DNA from 2 places in the Actinoallomurus acanthiterrae genome. Region 1 is predicted to be linked to the other one. Evidence: riboswitches for the same ligand, from Rfam matches in the RefSeq annotation. Region 1 holds a riboswitch; the other holds the start of a gene.
What was found. A riboswitch is a leader RNA that binds a small molecule or an ion and turns the genes downstream of it on or off. The one in region 1 is predicted to bind cyclic di-AMP.
Positions count from the first base shown of each region.

Region 2: another riboswitch for cyclic di-AMP. It lies ahead of ACYVF7_RS19015 (CHAP domain-containing protein); the one in region 1 lies ahead of ACYVF7_RS10095 (CHAP domain-containing protein).

Region 1 covers NZ_BAAHCO010000001.1:2,039,471-2,044,886, forward strand. Annotated here, with positions in the region: gene ACYVF7_RS10085 (outer membrane protein assembly factor BamB family protein) at 1-1,000, opposite strand, end outside; gene ACYVF7_RS10090 (phosphatase PAP2 family protein) at 997-1,563, opposite strand; gene ACYVF7_RS10095 (CHAP domain-containing protein) at 1,644-2,348, opposite strand; cyclic di-AMP (ydaO/yuaA leader) riboswitch at 2,360-2,496, opposite strand; gene dhaL (dihydroxyacetone kinase subunit DhaL) at 2,533-3,168, opposite strand; gene ACYVF7_RS10105 (ATP-binding protein) at 3,735-5,416, shown strand, end outside.
Region 2 covers NZ_BAAHCO010000001.1:3,911,152-3,916,567, forward strand. Annotated here, with positions in the region: gene ACYVF7_RS19010 (C40 family peptidase) at 120-1,136, opposite strand; cyclic di-AMP (ydaO/yuaA leader) riboswitch at 1,141-1,335, opposite strand; gene ACYVF7_RS19015 (CHAP domain-containing protein) at 1,537-2,532, opposite strand; cyclic di-AMP (ydaO/yuaA leader) riboswitch at 2,531-2,680, opposite strand; gene ACYVF7_RS19020 (LVIVD repeat-containing protein) at 2,957-4,333, opposite strand; gene ACYVF7_RS19025 (glycoside hydrolase family 64 protein) at 4,634-5,416, shown strand, end outside.

The sequences.
Region 1 (5,416 bases):
AGATGTCGCCCGTCTTGCCGGCGATGAGCACCCGCCCGCCCGGGAGCAGAAGGGGGCCCGTCGAGCCGAGATCCTGGTCCTCGCTGTTCTCCGAGCCCCAGTTCTTCGGCGCGAAGTACGACAGGCGGCGGGACAGGTCGGGGGACAGCCGCAGCACCGAGTCGCTGCCGTCGTAGGCCCCGCCGACGCTCGCGCCGTTCCCCACGGCGACATAGACGTCGCCGGACGCGCCGATGGCCGGGCCGGACGGCGCCCAGATGCCGCCCATCCGGCTGGTCGGAACGGCGTACGAGGCGACCGGGCCGTGGCCGTCGGTCCGGGACGCGGCGACGTAGCCGAGGTAGTTCCCGCAGTCGCCGGCGAGGCCGCCGAACGGCACGTACACCCGGCCGCCGGCGACCGCGAGGGCGCCGCGCTGCTGTTCCGCCGTACGGTCGCGGCCGGCCGCGACGTCGAGGCCGCGCGTGAACCGCACGCCGCCGTCGGCGGCGTTCAGCGCCACCAGGGTGTGCTGCGCGCCGGTGGTCTCGGTCGCGACGAACACGGTGCGCGTCGTGGCGTCGTACGCCGGCGTCCCCGTGATCCCGAGCGGGTCGATGTTCCCGCAGGGCAGCGTCGACTGCCGCACGGGCGTGCCCAGGTGCCGCTTCCAGACCTGCCGCCCCGTCGCCAGGTCGAGCGCGTAGACGGTGTCGTTCTCCGTGCCGACGTACGCGGTGCCGCCGACGACGACCGGCTGCCCGTACACCGCGCCGTCGAGCCGCGCGGTCCAGGCGTCCGCGAGCGTACGTGGTGCGGGGAAGCCGGCGGCGTACCCGGAGCGGTCGTTCGACCCGTGGTACGTCGGCCAGGACACGGCCGTACGCGCCGGCGCCGAGGCGCTCCCGGCGATGCGGCTCGGCGACGGTGAACGGGCGTCCGCTCTCGACTCGTCGCCGGAGCCGCATGCCGCGGCGGCGGTGAGGACGATGAGCGCTACACCGTACGCGATCCTGCTCATGGCCCATTCTCACCACAGCCGGTCGTCCGCAGAGGGCGTTCGGCCATCGTGTCGCGGATAACGCGCATCCCGAGCGCGATCGCGGCGCCCGCCGCGGCGCCGGCGGCCACGTCGCCGGGATAGTGCGCGCCGGTGTAGAGCCGCGAGTACGCGACCACCGCCGCCAGGCACGCGACCGGAACACCCACGCGCCATGGCGCCTCGCACATCAGCGTGGTGCCGAACGCCGCCGCGGCCGCGCTGTGCCCCGAAGGGAAACCGGGACTGTCGGGAACCCGCCCCGGCCGCCGGTGCGACGAGGCCGGCGGGCGGCGCCGGTCGAAGACCCACATGCGCGCCACGTTGGCGGCCACTCCGGCCACCGTCATCGCCGCGACCGCCCGTCCCGCGGCCCGCCGCGACCGCCGGTCGCCACCGGCCGCCAGCAGCGCCGCGATCAGCCACCAGATCAGCAGTTGATCCGCGGCCCGCGAGGCCCGCGGCATGACCTCGTCCAGGACTCCGCCGCCGGCGGATGTCACCATCCGCAGCAGGCGCTCGTCGGCCCGGCGCCACCACCGCACTCCGGTCCTCCCATCGCTCGGCCTCCACCAGGTAATGAGGTGGGGCTTACCCGGAGTACGCGCCGACTACCGGGACGGGGTCACCGGAGGTAGTCCGGGTAGCCGTACCCGACGACCTCGGAGACGGGGCGGACGCGAATCTTGACGGCCTCGTCGGTGTTGCCCTCGACGGTCTCGATCGTCCCGTCGTGATCGTCCTTGACCACGAGACCGACGTGTTCGATGCCGTCGACGGTCTTGTCGCCCGAGAAGGAGAAGAAGACGACGGCGCCGGGTCTCGGGGCGGCGCCCCACCGGCCCCGTTGCTGGAACCACTGGGCGTGGGTGTGCGTGAACGCGTCGACTCCGATGCCCGGCGCGCCGGCCCGCGCGCCGACCCAGGAGACGAACATGTCGCACCAACTGGCGTCGGCGTAGTCGCTGATCTTCCCGCCGTACCGCTGGGCGCCCGTCTGGGCGGCCGGGGTGGACATGAACCACTGGTTGAACTTCGTGCCCCCGGCGGCGTCCGCCGTCGTGCCGACCTGCGAGAGCGCGACCTTCAGCACGTCGGTGGCGGACGCCGTCTGGAGGTGACCCTTCAGCACGATCATGTGCCTGAGCACGGTGTCCAGGTCCGGGACCGGGTTGTGGTCGGCCGCCGCGGAGGCGGGGATACGGGAGTACGGGGCCGCACTCACGGACAGCTCGGTGGCCACGGCGGCGCCGACGATGGTGATACCGGCGATCGCGGCCTTGAGCGCCGCGCGCTTCAGCCCGGACGGAGGGGGATGTCGAGCGGACACAGGGGTGCTCCTTCGGCTTCCATGCCGCTTACCGGGTTAGCTGACGGGTTCGGGCGTGGAAGCTGCCCTACGGCACGATGTGCCGATTCACCCCGATGACTTGGTGGGTCCCCGGCTCCGCGAGGTGCGGACTCAGCGGGCGCTCGCTCGTGCGAGCGGCTCGTACAACAGCGTAAGTCACGCGTCAGGGCGCCACCGCTTCGGCGAGCGCGCGGAAGATGAGTGCGGTCGAGGTGGCGCCGGGGTCCTGGTGGCCTTGGCTGCGGGGCCCGAGGTAGGAGGCGCGGCCCTTGCGGGCGATCATGGGGATGGTGGCGCGCATGCCCGCTTCCGCGGCGTCCGCGGCGGCGGAGGCGGACGCGCCGAGGGCGGCTCCGCCGCGCACGGCCTTCTCGAACGCTTCCACCGCCGGACCGAAGGCATCGATCATGGTCTTGTCCCCGGGGCGGGCGGCACCCAGTTTCTGCACCGCTTCCAGGCCCGCCCGCAGCGCTTCGAGCAATTGTTCGGCGGTCACGCTCGGTTCGGTGAGTTGCCTGCCGATGGCGCGGAACGCCATCCCGTACAGGGGGCCCGCCGCACCGCCGACGCTCGACGCCAACGCGGTACCGGTTTTAGTGAGAATTTCCCCTATCGTGCCGAATTCTTTGCCATTGAGCGTGCTTTGCACGACGGAGAAGCCGCGCTGCATGTTGACGCCATGATCGGCGTCGCCGATGGCCGCGTCCAGCCGGGTGAGATAGTCGGCATCGCGGTATATCGCCGCGGTGATCCCCTGCACCCACGCCAAGGTCGTCTCGATGTCCATTTCGCTGTCCAAGGCGGTGAGTCTGGTGACATCGTTACCGACCAGGCTAAGGGTCACGGCAACCGGATGGCCGGGCGGCACCGAAGAAGGTGACCGCGGAAGCGGCAGCCCAGGGACGCTCGTCGACCCTGTGATCAGAAGCCGGTTCATGGATGCTGAACCGAGTTCGCAGACCCCGAAGTCCGACCGCCGTCCCGACATCTCGGCCGACGACGGTCCCGTAAGAGCGCAGGGGAGTTGCGGCCCGGCGTCTGTCTCGCATGCTGAGCGCGGATGGAATCCGCGGGCCGTTCGCTATTGCTGAACCGAATTCAGAGTTCTAGATTGATGTTCATAACAACTTGCCGATCGTCCCTCACCCCCGATGTCCGGTGGGGCGGTCGAGCCGCTGCGGAAGATCGGCAGCGGATGATCTCCTGCTCCCGGCAACGACGACAGGCGGCAGGCCGGCGGCCATTTCATCGATGGCGATCAGGGATATGCCCTTTCCGGCCAGAGGAGATCGGGTGATCTGCTGACGTGGAGAGGAAATGGGAACAGCCGCAACGTGCCGGCCGGTGGGGAACCTGCCGACGGAGATGACGAGTTTCATCGGCCGCGAGCGCGAACTCGCGGAGGTGAAGCGGCTCCTGGGCGCCGGCCGTCTGGTGACGCTGACCGGCGTCGGCGGCGTGGGCAAGACCCGCTTGGCGTTGAGCGCCGCGACCGACGCCCGGCGGGCGTTCCCCGACGGGGTGTGGCTGGTCGACCTGGTCGCGTCGGAGACGCCGAAGTCACCCGTACGGATGGTCGCGGAGACACTCGGCCTCCGGAACGTCGAGGACCCGGCCGGGTTGGCGCGGCGTCTCGCCGGAAAACGGATGCTGCTCGTGCTGGACAACTGCGAGCACCTGATCGACGAGTGTGCGGTCCTGGTGGGGGACCTCCTGTGCCAGACGACCGACGTGCGGATCCTGGCGACCAGCCGGCAACTTCTCCGCGCCAACGGGGAGCACGTCCTGGAAGTGCCGTCGCTTCCCGTGCCGGAGAGCGATGCGGCGTCGGCGGACACGGTGCTGCGGTACGCGGCGGTGCGCCTGTTCGGTGAGCGGGCGTCGGCCGTCGTGCCGGAGTTCGCCGTCTGCGACGAGAATGCCGCGGCGGTGACGAGGCTTTGTCATCGGCTGGACGGCCTCCCGCTCGCGATCGAGTTCGCGGCGCTGCGGCTGCGGATCCTGTCGGTGGAGCAGATCGTCGATCGGCTGGACCAGTTCTTCCGGCTCCTCCGCTGCGACTCTCCGGTCGTGAGTCCGCGCCAGAAGTCGTTGCGCGGGCTGATCGACTGGAGCTACGACCTGTGCTCGGCCGAGGAACGGACGCTGTGGGCCCGGCTATCGGTCTTCTCCGGCGCGTGCGATCTGGAGACGGCGGAACAGGTATGTGACGACGGCATCCTCGCCGACGCCGTCCTGGAGGCGGCGGCCGGCCTGGTGGAGAAGTCGATCCTCGGCAGGGAGCCCGACGGCTCCCGGACGCGGTACCGGCTGCTGACGGCACTGCGCCGGTACGGGCAGGACCGGCTGGTCGAGTCGGGTGAGGAGCAGGCCGTACGGCGGCGGCACCGCGAGTGGTACCGGGACCTCGCCGAGCAGGCCGGAGCCGAGTGGTTCGGCCCTCATCAGGTCGAATGGCTCGATCGGATGGCCGGCGAAGAGGCCGAGTGGGTCGCCGCGCTGGAGTCCTGTCTGGACGAGCCGGGCGAGGAGCGGACCGCCCTGGAGATGGCCGCCGCGTTGGGGAGCCATCCGCTGTCGTTCTCCTCGCTGGGCGACGGCCACCGCCTGCTGCAGCGGGCCCTCGCCGCAGACCCTTCTCCCAGTACCGCACGGGCCAGGACGTTGTGGGCCGACGCCTGGCTGTGCCTGCGGCGCGGCGACCTCCCGGCGGCGGCGCCGCTGCTGGAAGAGTGCCGCGACCTCGCCGAGCGGCTCGACGACCAGGCGCAGCTGGCCGGGGTGGTCCACCTGACCGGTCTGGCGGCGGTGCTGAAGGAGGACTTCCCACGCGCCTGCGCGCTCCTGCGCCGGGCGCTGGCCTACTATCGCGCCGCGGGAGACCACGGGCGGGCGTGGACCGCGCTGCTGCACCTGGCCACGGCCGCCGTCTTCATGGGCGACGCCCGAGCCACCGACCTGTGCCGGGAATCCGAGGAGATGTGCGAGTCGGCCGGTGCCCGATGGTCCCGCCGGGAAGCACAGTGGATCACCGGTGTGGACCTGTG
Region 2 (5,416 bases), 1.9 Mb from region 1:
CGTACGGCCGCCGGGACGTTCCGCATCCGCGAGGTGGCGGGAGCGATCCGTCCGGGGCCGTACGGCCGCCCGGGTCCATCGCATCGGGAAGCCGCGACCCGCCCTGGGGGCGGCGGCCGTCACACGACGCGGACGGCGCCGGCGAACGGGCGGGTCGACAGGTCCGCGACGCGGACGTGGTCGCCGGTGTGCGGCGCGTGGACGAACTTCCCGTCGCCGAGGTACATCCCCATGTGGTGGATGTCGGAGTAGAAGAACACCAGGTCGCCGGGCTCGAGCTGGTCCCGGGAGACGTGGACGCCGGCGTTCCACTGGTCGCCGCCGTAGTGCGGCAGGTTGACGCCGACCTGCTTGTAGGCCCACATGGTCAGGCCGGAGCAGTCGAACCCCCGGCCGGGCGCCGCGCCGCCCCAGACGTACGGCACGCCGAGCTGCGACAGCGCGGCCCGTACGGCGCCGACCGCCTTGCCGGGGCCGCCGGGGATGGTCGGCACCTTCTCGCCCTTGCCGGCGCGCTCGACGGCGTCCTGCAACAGCGGCTTGCGGACCTTCTCCAGGTCGCGCTTGATGGCCGCGCGCTGCCGGGCGAGCTGGACCCTGAGCCGGGCCGCCTGCGCGGCGCGCTCCCGGGCGTCCTGGCCGGTCCACTGGGCGTTCTGAATGGCGTGGGTCAGCTGCCGGATCTCGGTGTCGTCCTGCTGCGTGAAGTAGTGCAGGGTCGCGGCCCGGTCGAGGACGGCGCGCGGGTCGGAGGCGGCGAGGAGGGTCGGCGTGTCGTCGTTGGTGCCGCTCATGTAGCGCATCGCGACGAGCCGGCCGACCTTGTGCTGGATGGCCTTGAGCGCCTGCGCGGCCCGGGCGGAGGTCTGGCCGGCGACGACGGCCGCCCGCTGGGCCTGCTCCAGCCGTACCTTGAGGCCGTTGTACTGCTCGGTGAGCTGCTCCAACTGGTTGTTCAGCTGGTCGGCGCGCTGCCGGAGCGCGTCGATGCGGGTACTGGGCCGGGCGGTGTCCGCCAGCGCGGGCGATGCGAGCCCGGCGACGACGAGGGCCACGGTCACGGCGGTCGTACGGCGGGCCGTGCCCTTCCCGGGATGATGGGGATCGCGGCTGTCCGCGGGGTGCGATGACGCCATCCAGTGCTCCTCTCCTCAGGCCGCCTACCGGGTTAGCTGACGGGTTCGGACGGAAGAGAAGCCCTACCGCGCACCGTCGGTGACGGGCGCGGATTCACCCCGGATGCGAAGGCGGGAAGGTGCCCCGTGGCTCCGCGAGTGGGTCCCCGGTTCCCCGGCGCGTCGGCTGACGCGACGGGCGATTCGGCGGTCCGGCCGTCTCTCGGCCGGTGACGACTCGCTGGAGATTAACGGATAGTGACGGGGCGGCCAACGGGAACATGCGGAGATGGCCCGGGGGATCGGAGGATGGTCACTCTGGGTGATGCGGGGGCTGGTCCTTTGCGCCTAGACGCACACGGTCCCCGCCCCTCCGGATCGGGAGGAAACGGGGACCGGTGTGACGTTCGGACGCGCTCGCTCAGGAGAGGACGGACTCGGACTCGGAGCTGTTCTGGGCCACCGCCGCGTGCAGGGTGTTCCAGAACGCCAGCTCGACGTCCTCCTCCAGCTCCGAGATCTTGCCCCAGAACTCCTTGTCCTCGGCCACCGCGGCGGCCTCGGCGGACAGGACGGGCATGACCATGGTGCCGGCGTCGGCGGCATCCAGGTCGGCCACGCTGACCTCGGCGGGCAGCTCGACCGGCGTGCGGTGGTGCTTGCCGCGCTTGCGGACCCGGACGTTCGGCGCCGCGACGGGCACCTTGACCTTCGACTTGCCGACGGCCAGGGCCACCGTGCCGAACAGGACGACGGCGAGCAGCCCGGTGAGGGCGGCCTGCTGGTCCGGCAGGGAGGTCGGCGCGGGCGCCGGGTCGTGCGACGCGACCGTGTGCGTGTCGACCTGCGCCAGGGGGTCCTGGCCGATCTCCTTGACCGCGGGCGTGGGAGCGGCGTGCTTAGGAGCGTACTTCTGGTCGGTCTGCGCCGTCTGCTGGGCGGTTACGGGGGCGGCCTTCACCTTCACCTTGGAGGGGTAGCCGAACCCGACGACCTGGCTGATGTCCCGGGTGGCGCGCAGCAGCGCGTTGTTGTGGTTGGCCTCGATCGTGTGCAGCGTGTGGCCGTCGACGCGCTCGACGATGCCGACGTGCTCGATGTCGCCGATGCTCTTGCCACCCGACCAGGAGAAGAAGACGATCGCTCCGGGCTCGGCCTTGTGGCCCCAGGCGTGGTGCTTCTTGAACCACTGGGCGTGGTCGGGAGTGGAGGCGAACTGCCCGGTCCAGTCTTCGACGCCGGCCTTGTTGGCAGCCCACGCGAGGAACATGTCACACCAAGGAGCGTCCGTGTAGGAGGAGTCCTTGTCGACGTGCTTGCCGTACCAGTCACCGAATTTCGTGTAACCGTCGGCTTTCTCGTGGTAACCGAGCTGGCCTTTGGCGACCTCGAGCAGTTTCTGACCTATCGAATCCATATCTCCCCTTAGGCCGCCTACCGGGTTAGCTGACGGGTTCGGACCAGAGAGGAGCCCTACCGTGCGTGACGGATTCACCCCGAGGGACAGATGGGTCCCCGGCTCCCGCGCCGCTGGCTGCGTCATCGGGATTAGGCGGTCGGCCTGCAACCCCCTGGTTGGAGGTTGGTCACAGCCCGATCTCGGCGAAATCTAGCCGAACTCTCGCAACAACGGCAACGCGTTCGGAAACGAAAGTCTGGTACCACTTGCTCACCGAGCGTAGCTGCGACTGTTGCCCGCTGGCCGGGCAACGCCCGAAAAGGTGCTCTCACGTGCGGCGGAGCCATCCGTGGCCGTCGCGCGGCGGCGTCGCGAAAAAGTCGAGTGCCGTGCTCGCCACCCCAGAAAAAGTGACGAACACGGCACTCAGGCCGACACTTCCTCAGCGGAAGTCGGGTCGCAGGACGTCGATCCCGCGGGTGTTGTCCGCGACGTAGACGTATCCGTCATGCCAGTACGGCGCCCACGACATGGCGTCCGCGGGCCGGAAGTAGGCCACCTGCTTCGGATGCGCCGGGTCCCGCACGTCGAGGAAGCGGGTGCCCTGCGAGTAGAAGGACTGCACGAGGACGCCGTGGTGCACGGAGAAGTAGTGGGCCGAGCAGTCGTCGGTGTCCGTCCGGCTGCCCTCCTGGCCCGCCACGCTCCAGGTACCGACCGTACGCAGGCGGAAGGGCTTGTCCGGAGTCGACCGCCAGCCCTCGCCCCCGTACGAGCCGCGGAGCGAGGCGATCACCAGCCGGCCGTCGTCGGCGCAGCCGGGGTTGAACGACTCCTCGGTGGCGTAGATGAGGTCGCCGCCGCCCGGTGCCTCGTCGGCGGTCGACCCGACGGGCCGGAACGAGTTGTGCATGAACTTGGACGGCGCCGCGGTCTCGCTGATGCCGCCGCCCGCGTACGGGATCGGGTCCCAGGCGCGGGCCACGCGCATGGTGCGCTGGACGGGGTCCCAGTGCCGTCCCTCGGTCCAGTAGCCGCGGATGCCGCCGCGCCCGGACGCCCACGTCACCCCGGTCGCGTCCACCTGGATGTCGTGGACGTAGTCCGTGGTCCCGTCGTTGCGGCCCAGCTCGATCGGCTGGGCGAACGTGCGCGGATGCCGCGGGTCCCGTACGTCGGTGACCCAGACCGGGCGGCCGCCCCAGTCGGCGGGCATCCAGTCGGCCTTGGCCGGGCCGCCCGTCCAGAGGTACCGGCAGCCGTCGACGCAGCTCGTCGTGTGCCCGGCGGGGATCTTCTCGTACGCGAGCTGCACCGGCTTGGCGGGGTCGGCCAGGCTCACGATGTAGACGCCGGACTCGCCGGTGTGCGTGTTGCCGTTGAAGGCGCGCGGGTCGCGCGCCATGAAGACGAGCTTGCGGTGCGGGTCGGCCTCGGTGTCCTCCGTCTCCCACATGCCCGGCATGGACAGCGTCCCGAGCGCCTTCGGCGCGGCCGGGTCGGTGACGTCATAGGTCTTCAGGCCGAACTGCCCGGAGACGTACATCACCTTCCGGTGCCCGTACGTCAGGAAGCCGAGGGAGATCGCGCCCTTGGCGTCGGGGAGGGTGGCCGCGAGGCGTACTCCCTTCACGGCGCTGGAGGGCGGCAGCGGGGCGGCGTGGATCTGATGTGCGATCACGTCCTGCTGGACGGCGGGCTTGGTCGTCTGGTCCTCGTCGTCGCCGCCGGGTGGGCAGGCGAGGGCGGGGCCGGCCATCGTCACCACGGCGGTGGCCGCGGCCAGGACGGTCAGGGACAGGGTGCGCAGGGTTGTCACATCTCTCCTTGGGTCTGGCGGGGAAGGAGCATGATCCGACCGGGACGCTATACAGCGCCGTGAAGGGGATCAAGGGCTCGGCGCGGCCACCGGGCTCGGCGGCGAGGTGCGCGGCCGGGCGGACGTTCCGCTCATCGTCGCCGTACGGCGATCCGCTTCGCGCTCGGAGCGCGGTCGTTCATCGCATCATTAACCGATCCTGAAGCGGGCCTTAAGCGCCTGTCGCCACGGTTCCCCGGGCGCTTCGCTGGACACCTGACCGCGGTCGTCTCCGAAGAAGGGGAATTCGTGAACAGCAGGATGATCGGCAGAAGGTCGTTCCTCGCGTCCGGCGCCGCCCTCGGCGCCGTAGCGCTCGCGGGGTGCGCCCCCGCCGCCCGTGCCCGGCGGACCTCGGCGACGGCCAGTGGCCTGCCGCTGACCGTCGTGAACCGGACGGGGCGGTACGCCAGCGGGTCGATCTTCATGTACATCGTCGGCGTCGACCCGGCGACCGGGACCCAGGGGCGTGTGACGGCGGACGGCAGGTTCGTGCCCTGCGCGGCGTCGGACAACGGGTCCGGCGGCAACACCGACTACGCGATCCCGCTGAAGGGCTCGGGAGACACCACGGTCGTCCTCCCGAAGATGTCCGGACGGGTCTACTTCTCGCTCGGCGACCACCTGCGGCTGAAGGTCGTCACCGACGGCAACGGCAAACCGGCCCTGCAGTACCCGGCGGGCTGGGTGAAGACCGACCCGAACTACGCGATCCTGCACGACTGGATCGAGTTCACCTACAACGACGCCGGCATGTTCTGCAACACCACGATGGTCGACATGTTCAGCGTCCCGCTCGCCATCCGGCTCGCGGGGGCGCGCACGCAGACCACCGGCACCCTCGTCGACGGCGGCCGCGACAAGATCTTCGCCGCGGTGGCGAAGCAGCCGGAGTTCGCCCGGCTGGTCGCCGGGGACCGGATGCGCGTCATCGCGCCCGGTCACGGCATCGAGGCCGGGCTGTTCCCGGCGGACTACTACGACGCGTACATCAACGAGGTGTGGACCCGGTACCGGGGGACGCCGCTGACGGTCCGGACCGAT